DNA from 3 places in the Clostridium sp. B9 genome. Region 1 is predicted to be linked to each of the others. Evidence: a T-box and tRNA genes for the amino acid it is inferred to sense, from the RefSeq annotation. Region 1 holds a T-box; the other regions hold tRNA genes.

The links. The T-box of region 1 lies ahead of metG (methionine--tRNA ligase). A T-box ahead of a tRNA ligase gene usually reads a tRNA of that ligase, here a tRNA-Met.
Region 2: it has a tRNA-Met gene. The T-box ahead of metG (methionine--tRNA ligase) is inferred to sense a tRNA for this amino acid. The anticodon was not compared.
Region 3: it has a tRNA-Met gene. The T-box ahead of metG (methionine--tRNA ligase) is inferred to sense a tRNA for this amino acid. The anticodon was not compared.

Annotation. Positions count from the first base shown of each region.
Region 1 is NZ_JBNWKA010000003.1:3,765,425-3,770,260, reverse strand. It holds gene ACQZHJ_RS17070 (FUSC family protein) at 1-470, opposite strand, end outside; gene ACQZHJ_RS17065 (FUSC family protein) at 503-1,096, opposite strand; T-box leader at 1,258-1,514, shown strand; gene metG (methionine--tRNA ligase) at 1,590-3,527, shown strand; gene metG (methionine--tRNA ligase) at 3,735-4,836, shown strand, end outside.
Region 2 is NZ_JBNWKA010000003.1:754,920-759,755, forward strand. It holds gene ACQZHJ_RS03410 (immunoglobulin-like domain-containing protein) at 1-1,609, shown strand, start outside; gene ACQZHJ_RS03415 (VanZ family protein) at 1,871-2,584, shown strand; tRNA gene ACQZHJ_RS03420 (tRNA-Met) at 2,771-2,846, shown strand; gene ACQZHJ_RS03425 (GGDEF domain-containing protein) at 2,869-3,939, opposite strand; gene ACQZHJ_RS03430 (flippase) at 4,359-4,836, shown strand, end outside.
Region 3 is NZ_JBNWKA010000003.1:355,643-360,478, reverse strand. It holds gene ACQZHJ_RS01685 (hypothetical protein) at 1-526, opposite strand, end outside; gene galE (UDP-glucose 4-epimerase GalE) at 1,003-2,016, opposite strand; gene ACQZHJ_RS01675 (hypothetical protein) at 2,149-2,925, opposite strand; tRNA gene ACQZHJ_RS01670 (tRNA-Met) at 3,100-3,175, shown strand; gene ACQZHJ_RS01665 (hypothetical protein) at 3,296-3,835, opposite strand; gene ACQZHJ_RS01660 (cation:proton antiporter) at 4,090-4,836, opposite strand, start outside.

The DNA of each region.
Region 1 (4,836 bases):
TTGACTAAAATACCTATTATAACTCCAATGAACGTATCTATAATTCTATTGAAGGCATAATTATATGAGCCAACTCCCTTTAGACTTGTCATAATTGCAAAGACAACAATACAAGCACTATTTACGGCTCCTTTGCATTTAAATAAAATACAAAAGTATATTGCCACTGTTGTTCCTAAAGCTGTTAAGAAAGCGTAAGTAAGAAAATGATCTAAATTCAATATGTTAAAGATAGCAGTTAAGGTTAAACCTACAATGGCACCAATAGAAGTACCAAGCATTCTGTTCTTTCCCATCTTATAAGAATTTTCAACAGTATCTTGCATACACATCATAGCAGCTATACAAGCAAAGAAGGCACTAGAGCGACCTAAAAGCTCAAAGGTTATTATACAAATAAAAACTGCCAATGAGGTTTTTAGATTTCTAGCTCCTATAGTTTGCAGGCTAAAGTTGAACAAATATTTCACCCCTAAATCATATAGTGTTATGCTAAATTATATTATTTTTTCTTCTTATTTTCAAAGTTTTCTATGTCTTTTTTTATATCATCTTTAACTTCTTTTTCAAGTCTTAGGATTTTCTCTTCTATGTTTTCTATGTCTTTCATAACTTTTTTTTCATACTTATATATGTAATTATTTATTAGAAGAGCAATTATTATACCTATAAATGTGTCTATAACTCTATCGAATGCATATACATAAGGTGTTTTTCCATGTAGATTAGTCATTATAGCTATTAATACTATACAGGCAATTACAACAGAACTATTTTTTTTAAGAAGATTAAGTAGATAAATTGTTAATATAATTCCTAACCCTGTTATAGTTCCTTGAAAATTGGTAAGTTTAAATGATATAGCTATGAATGTTAAAGATATACCAACGCAGGCTCCTGTTATAGTTCCAATCATTCTATCTTTTCCGATTTTCATAGAGCTTTCAACGGTATCTTTCATACATATTACAGCGGCTATACATGCATAAAATGGATAGGGTCTACCAATTAGTTCAAAGACAACTATACAAAGTGTAACAGCTAAAGCTGTCTTTAGATTTCTTGCACCTATTTTAGGCAAGGTTAATCCTTTCATGAATTAAGACCTCCTAACGATTTGTGATATTGAACCAATATAGATAGTATATAATATTTTCATATTATTACAAATAACAAGAAATATAGAATATAGGAGAATTTAAAGCTAAAAACGATTGACAGTACAGTTAATCTAATCTTATAATTTAAATTAAGTAAATAAATGCTATGAAGAGAAGAGTAATGAAGTAGACTGTGTAAAAGAGAGCTGGGTTAGGTGAAAGCCAGAGACGGAAAACTTTATGAAGATGGACTTGGAGCAGACTTTTTGAGGAATTTAATCTTAGAGAAGTACGGTAGCAACCGTTATATTGCAGAGTAATAAAATAAGTTTTTGCTTAGGAGTTACTTACTGAGATATTTATGGAGACATAAATGTGAAATAGAGTGGTATCGCGTAAATTAACGCCTCTATGGGAATTCCCATAGGGGCTTTTTATATTTAAAATATTGGAAACAATAGTAGTAATAGAAAGAGGAGGAAGAAAAGAATGTGTAAAAAACCATATTACATCACAACACCTATTTATTACCCATCAACTAACCTACATATAGGTAATACTTATACTACTGTAGCAGCTGATGCTATAGCTAGATTCAAAAGACTTACAGGACATGAGGTAATGTTCTTAACAGGAACAGACGAGCATGGTCAAAAAATAGAGAGAATAGCTAATGAAAAAGGTATTACTCCAAAAGAGCACGTAGATGAAATAGTTGCTGGAATAAAAGACCTTTGGGGAATGATGAACATAAGCTATGATAAATTCATAAGAACAACTGATGATTATCATGTAAAAGCTGTTCAAGAGATTTTTAAGAAATTATATGACCAAGGAGATATCTATAAAGATTCATACGAAGGTTTATATTGTACTCCATGTGAGTCATTCTGGACAGAAACTCAATTAGTGAATGGAAACTGTCCTGATTGTGGAAGACCAGTAGAGAAAGCTAAGGAAGAAGCTTACTTCTTCAAGATGAGCAAATATGCTGATAGATTAATTCAATATATAGAAGAGCATCCAGATTTCATTCAACCAGAATCAAGAAAGAATGAAATGTTAAATAACTTCTTAAGACCAGGTCTACAAGATCTTTGTGTTTCAAGAACAAGCTTCACTTGGGGAATTCCTGTAAGCTTTGATGAGAAGCATGTTATCTATGTTTGGATAGATGCATTATCAAACTACATCACTGCTTTAGGATATGGTCAAGAGAACCAAGAATTATACAAAAAGTTCTGGCCAGCTGATGTTCACTTAATAGGAAAAGACATTTTAAGATTCCACACAATTTACTGGCCAATAATGTTAATGGCTTTAGGTTTAGAATTACCTAAGCAAGTATTTGGCCATGGATGGTTACTTGTTGATGGAGGAAAAATGTCAAAATCAAAAGGTAACGTTGTTGATCCAGTAGTTTTAGTTAATATGTTTGGAGCAGATGCTGTAAGATACTATTTATTAAGAGAGATACCATTTGGTTCAGATGGATTATTCAACAATGAAATATTCATAAAGAAAGTAAATACAGACTTAGCTAACGATTTAGGTAACCTTTTATCAAGATCAGTAGCTATGGTTGAGAAATACTTCGATGGAGTTATTCAAGCACCAACTTGTAAAGAAGCTATAGATGATGAGTTAATAAACTTAGCTTTAGCTACTCCAGGAAAAGTAGAAGCTAGCATAGACGCTTTAAAAATCCCAGAAGCTTTAGAGAGTATTTGGACTTTAATAAGCAGAGCTAACAAATATATAGATGAAACAACTCCATGGATACTTGCTAAGGATGAAGAGAAAAAAGCAAGATTAGGTACAGTTTTATATAACTTACTTGAGACATTAAGATTTGTTTCAGTTATGATTTCACCATTCTTAACAGAAACAAGTGCAAAAATGAATGCTCAATTAAACACTAAAGTTACAACTTGGGAAAGTTTAAAAGAGTTCAACGGAACTGTTGCTGGAGATAAAGTTGTTAAAGGTGATGCTATGTTCCCAAGAATAGATGTTGAGGAAAAATTAGCTGAACTAGAAGCTTTAAAACCAGCTCCAGTTAAGCCAGCTAACGAAGAGTTAGTTAAGAACCCAATAAAAGAAGAAATAACTATAGATGACTTTGACAAGATTGATTTAAGAGTAGTTAAAGTTTTAGAGTGTGAGCCAGTTAAAAAAGCTAAGAAGTTATTAAAACTTAAAGTTGATTTGGGTGGAGAAGAAAGACAGGTTATTTCAGGAATAGCTATGCACTACAAACCAGAAGAGTTAGTTGGAAAGTATGTAGTATTAGTAGCTAACTTAAAGCCAGTTAAATTAAGAGGAGAATTATCACAAGGTATGATACTTGCAGCAGCACCAGCTGATGATTCAGAACTAGTATTAGTTAACCCGGGTGAAATGTTAACTGGAAGTCAAGTAAGATAATTTTAAAGTTTTATAGTGAATCTATAAAGTATGTTGAGAGTATTTTATATATTAGCAACATGCTTATAGATTTACTTAAATAAATTTTTAAGTTTATAACATATGTTATAAAAAGACTCTTATATTCAAACATAATTAAGTTTTGGAATATGGGAGTTTTTTTATAGCATATGCTATGGATAGAAGGATTTTAAGGGGGCTAGTGAGTTGAAAGTTGTTATAGGTAATGCGTGGCCTTATGCCAATGGATCTTTACATATAGGTAGAGTATCCTCTTGGATGGCAGGTGATATTTTAGCAAGATACCATAGAGCGAAGGGTGATGAAGTAGTTTTTATTTCAGGTTCAGATTGTCATGGTGCACCAATTTTAAATAAGGCTAAGGAGCTTGATAAGTCTCCAGAAGAGGTTATAAATAAATATCATAGAGAATTTGTTAGATGTTTTAATAAGCTTGGATTTTCTTTTGATATTTTTACTAGAACGGATACTGAGTATCATGAAAAATCAGTTCAAAATATTATAAAAGAGCTTTACGACAAAGAATTTATTTATGAAAAGGAAACTGAGGAGTTTTACTGCTCAAAATGTTCTGATAACTTAGATGAATTTGGGGTTAGGGATGGTCTATGTAAAGAGTGTGGAACTAAGGTTGAAGTTAAGAAATCAAACAACCTATTTTTCAAGTTATCATACTTTCAAAATCATATTCAAAAGATTGTTGATGAGGAACAGGGATGGAGAGATAATGCTCTTAAAATAACTGAAAGATACTTAGAGGGTGGATTAAGAGATAAGATTTTAACTAGAGAAATAGATTGGGGAATTGAAGTTCCTATAGAAGGATTTAATGATAAGCGAGTCTATGTTTGGATAGATGCTCTTTTAGCATATGTAACATCATCCAAGAAATTTATAGAGGAAAGAAATGAAGACTTATATAGCTATTGGAATGAGGAAAATAGTAGAGTTTACTTAGTTCATGGTAAAGAGAATATACCTTTCCATACAACGATGTTTCCTGCGATGTTGGCTGGTATTGGAATAGATAAATGTAATATAAGAATAGTTTCCTCTCAGTATTTAACATTAGAAGGAAAGACATTTTCAACTAATAGAAATTGGGCAATTTGGGTTCCTTATATTATTGAGAGATATAATATAGATTCCATTAGATATTATTTGATAAGTAGAGGGGCTGAAATTAAGAATTCAGACTTTACATGGAGAGATTTTATAAATGCTAATAATAATGAGCTTTTGGGGGAGTTTGGAAACTTTATAAATAGAATATTAGTATTTATAAAGA
Region 2 (4,836 bases), 3.0 Mb from region 1:
AGAGGTTAAAAGAATAGTAAAAGTTAACCCTAAATTAGTTGAAATCAATAATGTTCCAACAATAAGTGTTGAAGACAAAACAATAAAAGCTGGAGAAGACTTCGACCCATTAACTGGAGTTTCTGCTAGTGACAAGGAAGATGGAGACTTAACATCAAGCTTAAAGGTGGTAACTAACGAGATTAACACAAAGGTTCCTGGAACATACAAAGTTGTATATGAGGTTACAGACAAGGGTGGAGCTAAAACAAGCAAAACAATAACTGTAACTGTGGTTAGTAACGATTCACCAGTAATAAGTGGAGCTGAGGATTTAGTTCTAAAAGAAGGAACAACTTTTGACCCTATGGCTGGAGTTACTGCTAAGGACACTGAGGACGGAGATTTAACATCAAAGGTTCAAGTAAAAGGGGCTGTAGATGTAAACAAGCCTGGCGAGTATGAGCTATTATACACAGTAGTGGACAAAGATGGAAACAAAACAGAGGTTAAAAGAATAGTAAAAGTTAACCCTAAATTAGTTGAAATCAATAATGTTCCAACAATAAGTGTTGAAGACAAAACAATAAAAGCTGGAGAAGACTTCGACCCATTAACTGGAGTTTCTGCTAGTGACAAGGAAGATGGAGACTTAACATCAAGCTTAAAGGTGGTAACTAACGAGATTAACACAAAGGTTCCTGGAACATACAAAGTTGTATATGAGGTTACAGACAAGGGTGGAGCTAAAACAAGTAAAACAATAACTGTAACTGTGGTTAGTAACGATTCACCAGTAATAAGTGGAGCTGAGGATTTAGTTCTAAAAGAAGGAACAACTTTTGACCCTATGGCTGGAGTTACTGCTAAGGACACTGAGGACGGAGATTTAACATCAAAGGTTCAAGTAAAAGGGGCTGTAGATGTCAATAAGCCTGGCGGGTATGAGCTATTATACACAGTAGTGGACAAGGATGGAAACAAAACAGAGGTTAAAAGAATAGTAAAAGTTAACCCTAAATTAGTTGAAATCAATAATGTTCCAACAATAAGTGTTGAAGACAAAACAATAAAAGCTGGAGAGGACTTCGATCCATTAGCTGGAGTTACTGCTAAGGAGAAGGAAGATGGAGACTTAACATCAAGCTTAAAGGTGGTAACTAATGAGGTTAACACAAAGGTTCCTGGAAAATATAAAGTTGTGTATGAAGTTACAGATAAGGGTGGAGCTAAGGCTAATAAGACAATAACTGTAACTGTAGTTACCAACGATTCACCAGTAATAAGTGGATTAGATAACTTAGAAATAAAAGAAGGAACAGCCTTTGATCCTATGGCTGGAGTTACTGCTAAGGACACTGAAGATGGAGATTTAACATCAAAGGTTCAAGTGAAAGGGGCTGTAGATGTAAACAAGCCTGGCGAGTATGAGCTAGTATATTCAGTAGTGGACAAAGATGGAAACAAAACAGAGGTTAAAAGAATAGTAAAAGTTAACCCTAAATTAGTTGAGAACAATAATAAATTACCTAATACTGGACTTCCGGTTAGATTACCATATATAGGAGCTGCGCTTATAGCATTAGGATCATTATTAAAATTTAAAAAGAAAAATAAAAGAAATAAGTAATATAAAATGAAAAAGCGTTATATTGAAACTTTTAAGTTTTAATATAACGCTTTTTTATTAGCTCTATTTTAAGTTAAAATAGAGCTAATAAGAGATTTTTCAATAAACTGAAAAATTTTTTGAAGTAGCAATGAAGCTATTAGGAGCTTAGAGCATTATGCTTTGATATGGAATATATTTATTTTGACTAAAATACCCAATTTATGTTTATAATTAACATATAAGTTTTTATTTGAATTAAATGGTATAAAAGGAGAATAGATGATTGTAATTTCTCAGAATCAAATTTTATTTTTAGGAATCTTAGTTTTTATTTTTATAAGAGCATGTATATTAAATGAAGATAAAAAAAATGCAGTTTTATTTGGCAAAACTAAAAAAGCATATAGCTTTGATAATTTTATTTTTGATTTGTTTTGTATATATTTAATAGGTGTTGCATCAAAAATATATTTTCCTTTGGAGTTTGCTTGGGGAAATGAATTACATTATAATATGCCTAAAATATGGTTAAGACCAATATGGAGCTTAATGGAGATATATAAAGCTGGTGGTGCATCTGGACTAATATATCAGGTAGTTGGAAATTCAATTATATTAACACCAATGGCATTTTTTCTATGTTATTTTAATCAGAATTCATTGCTTTATCAAAGAGGGAATAAAATTATCTGTATTATAAATAAGTTTTGGAAAAATGGATTCAGTATTAATTTTTCCAAGAAATTAAATTTGAAAGATATAATTAAAATATGTTTTGTAATAGCTCTTTTTATGGAGACTTCTCAATTAGTTTTATCATTAGTAATTCCAAATACAGCAAGATTTTTTGAAATAAATGATATAATATTAAATACTATGAGTGGAGTATGGGGATATTATTTATTTTATATATTCACAGATGTGAGAAGGATATTATTAAGCAATTATGGAAGTTACATTGATAAGAGAACAAAGAAAAATATTAGGGCTTAAGTAAAATATGTTAAGATATAATAGAAATATCTCTAAAATTAAAAAAAGTTTTAATAAAGGTAATGGGGCTATAGGCGCCTCTTAGTTGTATTAAGCTTGATAAGGAATATATTTCTTGAAAATAACCTTTGACATATGCTGATATTAGGCATATACTAAGTACATACCAAAGAGGTAACTTAATATCGCGGGATGGAGCAGTTGGTAGCTCGTCGGGCTCATAACCCGAAGGTCGTAGGTTCAAGTCCTGCTCCCGCAACCATAAATAAAGAGTTCTAGTTTTACTAGAACTCTTTTTCTGTATAAATTATAAACTGATTTTTACCTGAATTTTTAGCTTCATACATAGCTAAATCAGCTTTTTTGTATAAGGTTTCGTATGAAGAATCTTTACAATCTTTTGAAAGTGCAATACCAATACTACATGTTACTTCAATTTTTTCTTCTTCAGAATGTACATAAATAGGAAAAGAGTTTATTATTTCTTTAGCCTTATTAATTACATACTCTTCATCTTTAAAAGTAGGTATGAAAATCATGAATTCATCTCCGCCTAATCTAGATATACAATCCGTATCTTTAAATATTTTTTTTAGATTAGAAGAAACTTCTTTAAGTAGATCATCACCTTTCATATGTCCAAAATTATCATTTACTAGTTTGAAATTATCAAGATCTAGTATTAACATAGCAGAATCATTGCCCATTTTAGAATTTTTATTAACAAAATTTTTGGCAGCCTGTCTGTTAAGAAGTTTTGTTAATCCGTCAGTCTCACTTAGATAAGTTAGTTCATTTTTAAGTTTTATATCAGTATATTTTATTTTGCAAAAGAACATATTTATCCAGGTTGAAAAGCTTAAGACAAAAATATTGTCTAGTATGTAATTAAAAATATGTAGAGCTGATACTGTATTACCGTAATGCATAATAGTAATAAAAGTATCTATAGATAAAATAGCTAAAATAGTAAAAAAGAAATATACACTTGGTCCCATTATAGTAACTGTAGTAGCCATTATTATGCATATAATTAAGGTATATGAATTAAAATATTGAAATTCTAAAAAAAACAATATGAGAAATATGTTTAAATACGAACTTATAAATGCATATTTCTTATTTTTTTTAAAGTAAAAACCAAAAAGGTAATATCCTAATAATGAAATTATGCATTCTAAAAAATACACAATTTTGTTAGGAATTATTAGTACACTTGTATTAATATCAAGCATAAAAGCTATAATACCATAAGAGATAAAGAAAATAAAAATCCATTTAGATAGCATTTTCTGAGATTTTATTATGTAGCTTAAAACATCATCTGAATAATCTTTAAAATTTTTTAAAAGCAAAATAGTCATCTCCTTATTATTTTTATATATCTATAAAATTAATAATATAAATAGAAAAATACTATTAATAAACAATGTTTTTAGTATAACTATCATTATAAACCAATGAAATGTTTATTTACAAATATCTAAGAATTTAAAAAAACATATATTTAACTTTTTTTTATTAATTTTGTAAAGTATAAAATATTGAAGTTTAATAATTGAACTTTTAATAATTAATAATATAGAAATTAATAAAAATGCGTAAAATCTTAACATAACCTTAAAAATAATTAAATTTTATTGAATTTTTAAAATAAATATGATATTTTTTTCTATATTGTTTATAAATGTAAGAAAATATGAGTTTAAAATAATAAAAATAAAGAGTATTAGACAATTTCAAAAATGGAATTGTTTCTTTATGAGGAGAAATTATGAAAAATTCACTATCAAAAAACATAATATTCAAATTTTTATTAAATATTTTTAATGTTGTAGTTCCAATAATTATAGGGCCATATACCCTTAGAGTTTTTGGACCTGACTTAATAGGAACAGTAAATTATTCTCAAACAATATATGGATATTTTTTTATATTTGCTACTTTTGGAGTTTATCAATATGGATTGAGAGAAATAAGTAGAGTTAGAGATGACCCCAAAAAGCTATCACAGGTATATACTAGTTTATTTACCCTAACTTTTATAACAAATATATTAACAACTATTGTATATATAGTATTTGTTCAATTAAATTATTCTGGAACAGAAATATATGTTACATGCATGATATTAACTTTTAATTTATTATCTAATATCTTTTATACAGAATGGGTAAATGAGGGCTTAGAAAATTATGATTTCATAACAATAAAGACTATAATAATTAGAATTATTTATGTGATTTTCTTAT
Region 3 (4,836 bases), 3.4 Mb from region 1:
TCCAAAAAGCACTAGACATACTTGCTAAAGGTGCATTCATCCCTCTTGAGAAATCAGCCATACTCTGAGTCCCTAAAGACAATACACCAGTAGTTGTCATAATAGCTATTGTAAGCCCTAAAAATGTACCTATAAGCCCTAATGCTATAGATATAGATGGTAATATGTTAGATATGTTCTCTTCCATCAACACCTTATTATTTAGTCTCTTCTGAATTATTACTTCAGTATTTATGTTTCCAGTTCCTTTTCTTGCACTTTCCTTAAAATCATCAGCTATTGATTTAAGTTCACTATTTAAAAATTTTCTTTCTCTTTTTATCCTTCCATCATTAGAAATTTCCCCATCAATTACCTCAACATATTTACTTTCTTCAAAATCCTCAATCAATCTCTCGTATTTACTCTTAACTCTTATGTTATAAATAACACCAATGACTATAACCACTAAAATTAAACCAATCCCTAAGTAACCTAAAATATTTTGAGTTAAAAAGGATTGTAGGATATTATTCATAGTTTCCATAATAAAATATATTCCTCCTAAAATTATTAATCTCCATATGAAAATATATGTTTAGAAGACTATATTTATAATGAGTTTCATAATAAATATTAATGTAAATTAAAAAAGACTTGTTTTAAAAAATAGCAAAAAAATAAAACTTACAAATATATTTCTGAGAATTTCTCTTAATATTATTTATAAGTTTTATTTAATATTTGTTGCTATAAGTCTTTATATATTTAACTAATTCAATGATAATAAATTAATTAAATTTCTCTATAAAAAGAATAAAGGCTGAAGAAAAACTTCTCCAACCAATTCCAAAATAAATACCAACACGCTAAAGTATTTACTATATGTAGACATTATCACATTCTAGTTAAAAATTCAATAAAATCTACATATTTTTCTCTATAGTTTAACAATTTTCTCATGATTCTTTGAATTAATTTACTTTAATGTTATTCAATTGGAAAATAAATTCAAATTGATTATTAAATATTGTATCCTTTAGGATTTTTGCTTTGCCATCTCCATGAATCTTCACACATATTTTCTATAGCAAATTCTGCCTTCCATCCTAATTCTCTATTAGCCTTACTTGGGTCTGCATAACATTCTGCTACATCACCTGGTCTTCTTTCAACAATTTTATAAGGAACTTCTCTTCCGCTAGCTTCTGAAAAGGCTTTAACTAAATCTAAAACACTATATCCATTGCCAGTTCCTAAATTATAAGTTACAAGACCTGGATTTTCAACTAATTTATCTAAAGCTTTAGTGTGTCCTTTAGCTAAATCGACTACATGTATATAATCTCTAACACCTGTTCCATCATGAGTTGGATAATCATTTCCAAATACACTTAACTCCTTTAATTCACCAATAGCAACCTTAGTTATATATGGCATTAAATTATTTGGTATTCCACTTGGATCTTCTCCTATTAACCCACTCTTATGTGCTCCTACTGGGTTAAAATATCTTAAGATGCATATATCCCAAGTATTATCTGATTTATATAAGTCTCTTAAAATATCTTCTATCATTAGTTTTGTTCTACCATATGGATTTGTTACTGATAATGGACATTCTTCATGGCAAGGTACTATCTTGCAATCTCCATATACAGTAGCTGATGAACTAAACACGAATTTTTTAACATTGTGTTTTTTCATAGTTTCTAATAGTACTAATGTACTAACTAAGTTATTATTGTAATAATCTAACGGTATTATAGTTGATTCTCCAACAGCTTTTAATGCAGCAAAGTGAATAACTGAATCTATATTATTTTCTGTAAACACGCTTTCAACTCCAGCTGCGTCAAGTAAGTCCATTTTATAAAACTTAATATCTTTTCCTGTAATTTCTTTAATTCTATCTTTAACTAACTCCTTACTATTTGAAAGATTATCTATAACTATTACATTATGTCCCTCTTCTAGAAGTTCAACACAAGTGTGGCTTCCTATATAACCTAATCCACCTGTTACTAATACATTCATATTCACACATCCTCTTTTATTAATAAATTCTATTTTTTCCATAATTTCATATTTTATATTTTATCATAATATACGATAATTATTAATTAGAAATAATTATGGTAATAATAAATTATAAGTATATCTCTATTTTTATATCTCATAAAAATATTCTTTCCACATATTTAATTCTTCTAGGTGTTCATTGATCAAAACTTCATTGACATATACTGCATTATTTACTTTACATTTTCTATACCTAGTTTCACAAACCTTAACAAGAAGCAAAGTTACACCTTCATAGCATTTCAAAACATTTGCTATCCTATAACTACGCTTCTCTATATCTGTATCTCCATATATTAATCTACTGCTTTCTATCATAGGTATAAAATCTCTAAACCTCTGTTCTATAGCTTCCCCTAAATTAGTAGCTAAACATAAAAGTTTATAAATACCTATAAGCTTTTGTTTATCTTCTTTTGCATTTTCTACAACTTTTTTCATCTCATCTATAGATGCTTGAATTTCCATCATCTCTTCATCTAAATTTTTATTTATTGAATTAACTTTAAAAACCTTAATAAAAGGTGCTTTTAAATTATACATTAATGTTTTTTCGTCATCATCTACTAACAATAGTTCCTTAATAGGTCGCATATCATAATTATTTATCATATATTCGCTACTAACTTCTTCTCCTAAAGTTGCTTTTATAGCTTTTCTATTCAATATACTCATATTTCTAGCATATTTAGGTATTAGAGTTTCTAAGATATAAATTTTTTCTTCATTTATTTTATTAACTAAATGCTTTATATCTCTATTCTCAACTTTTAGTTCCTCATTATATTTTTCTTTTTCAAAAGAAAACATATCCTTCAGTTCTAAGGCCCTGCCATATGCTTCATCAAAACCTTTGGTAAACATTTCTCCTCCTGAACTACAACTAAACTCTATATACGTTCCCTATATAACCATTATATATCACAAACCTAAAACTTCTAAGTGGAATATTGCTTTTTAATAAAATAAATATTAATATTCCTTGACTTAATCCTGATATTAACGTATAGTTAAAGAGTAGTAGATACAATTTAATGACGCGGGATGGAGCAGTTGGTAGCTCGTCGGGCTCATAACCCGAAGGTCGTAGGTTCAAGTCCTGCTCCCGCAACCACAAAGAGTTCTGTAAAAACAGAACTCTTTTTTTATTTTATAATTTAATTCTTTTTTAAACAAAGTTTATAATTTAAATATATTAAAATACAAAAAAATAATCATCTAAATATTTAGATGATTATTTTTTTATATAATTATTCTTCTCTTTTAAGTTCTCTTCTAATTTCTCTTTTTTCAACTCTAGCAGCTTTTTTGCATCCCTAGCTTCTCTTTCTACTTCTCTAATCCACTTTTGAGCTATTTGTTCTTCATGAGCTTTGAAATGTTCATATTTTTTAAACTCTTTTAAAGCTTCTTTAATTTTTTCATCAAGCTCTTTAGTATCAATTAAATCTCCACATTCTTCACCTAAAGATTCTTCATACTCTTTGAAGACTTCTCTTAAAGCTTTCATAGCTTCTCTTTCTTCTTTTTTACCTTTTAAATTATCTAATATTCTTTTTAATACATTTTTATTTTTAGCTAAAGTAAGATTTTCTCCCTCTTCAGCTAAAGCAACTAACATTTCTAATTTTTTCTTAGTATATTCTAATGTAGTATCTTCTAATTCACTTTCTATTCCGTATTGTCTAAGGAATTTTTTGAATTCTTCCATATCAGCTGCATCATTAAAGGGAATGATTTCTTCTAATTCAATATCTAAAATTTCTTTACTCATCTGTATTACCTCCTAAGATTAAACACAAATACCATCGTTTCAATGTAGATATACCTCTACACTCAAGCCATTAGTATTTATATACCTAATAATTTATGTTTTTATAATAATACTAATAAAACAAATTTAGAAGGACTTTCATCACAAGTTGTTAATTTTCACTTTTTTGCCATAAAAAAATAAACTAAAACATATAAATATACTTATATATTTTAGTTTATTTAAGATTCACCATTATTTTTATTAATATATAATTAAATTCTAATTGTATTTTTACTCTTATCTCTAAAAGCTATTTTTAATAATATAGGTGTAATTATTGTTGTTATAACTACAACAATTACTATTGGAGCTAAAAATTCTGGAAGCATGAGCCCCATAGCAATTCCCTTATTAGCAACTATTAAAGCAACTTCCCCTCTCGAAACCATACCAGTTCCTATCTGTATTGCTTCTCTATTACTATATCTACAAATCTTCGCTCCAATACCACACCCAATAATCTTGCTTAATATAGCAACTAATAGTAATAAGACCGTAAAAATAAGTATTGTTTTAGACATAGTTGTAAGCTCTACTTTTATTCCTATACTAGCAAAAAATATCGGTGATAATAACATATAAGATAAAGTCTCAAACCTAGAATTTAAGTATTTTGTTCTATTTGAATCTGATATTACTAATCCCGCTATAAATGCTCCGGTAATATCAGCTACTCCAAAGAATTCTTCTGCCATAAATGATAATAGTAAGCAAAAAACAAATGCTAAAATAACAAACCTTCTCATATCTCTTTGATATCTTTCATCAAGCTTATTAAATGCCCAGTGGAAAAGGTAACCCCCAATTCCTGATACAACAAAGAATAATACAATTTTCCCCAGAACAAGTAATACATTTATTGAAGGATCTGCTAAACTTGTTGTTATTGTCAAAGCTACAATTCCTAAAATATCGTCTATTATAGCAGCTCCTAATATTGCATTTCCTGCTCTTGTACT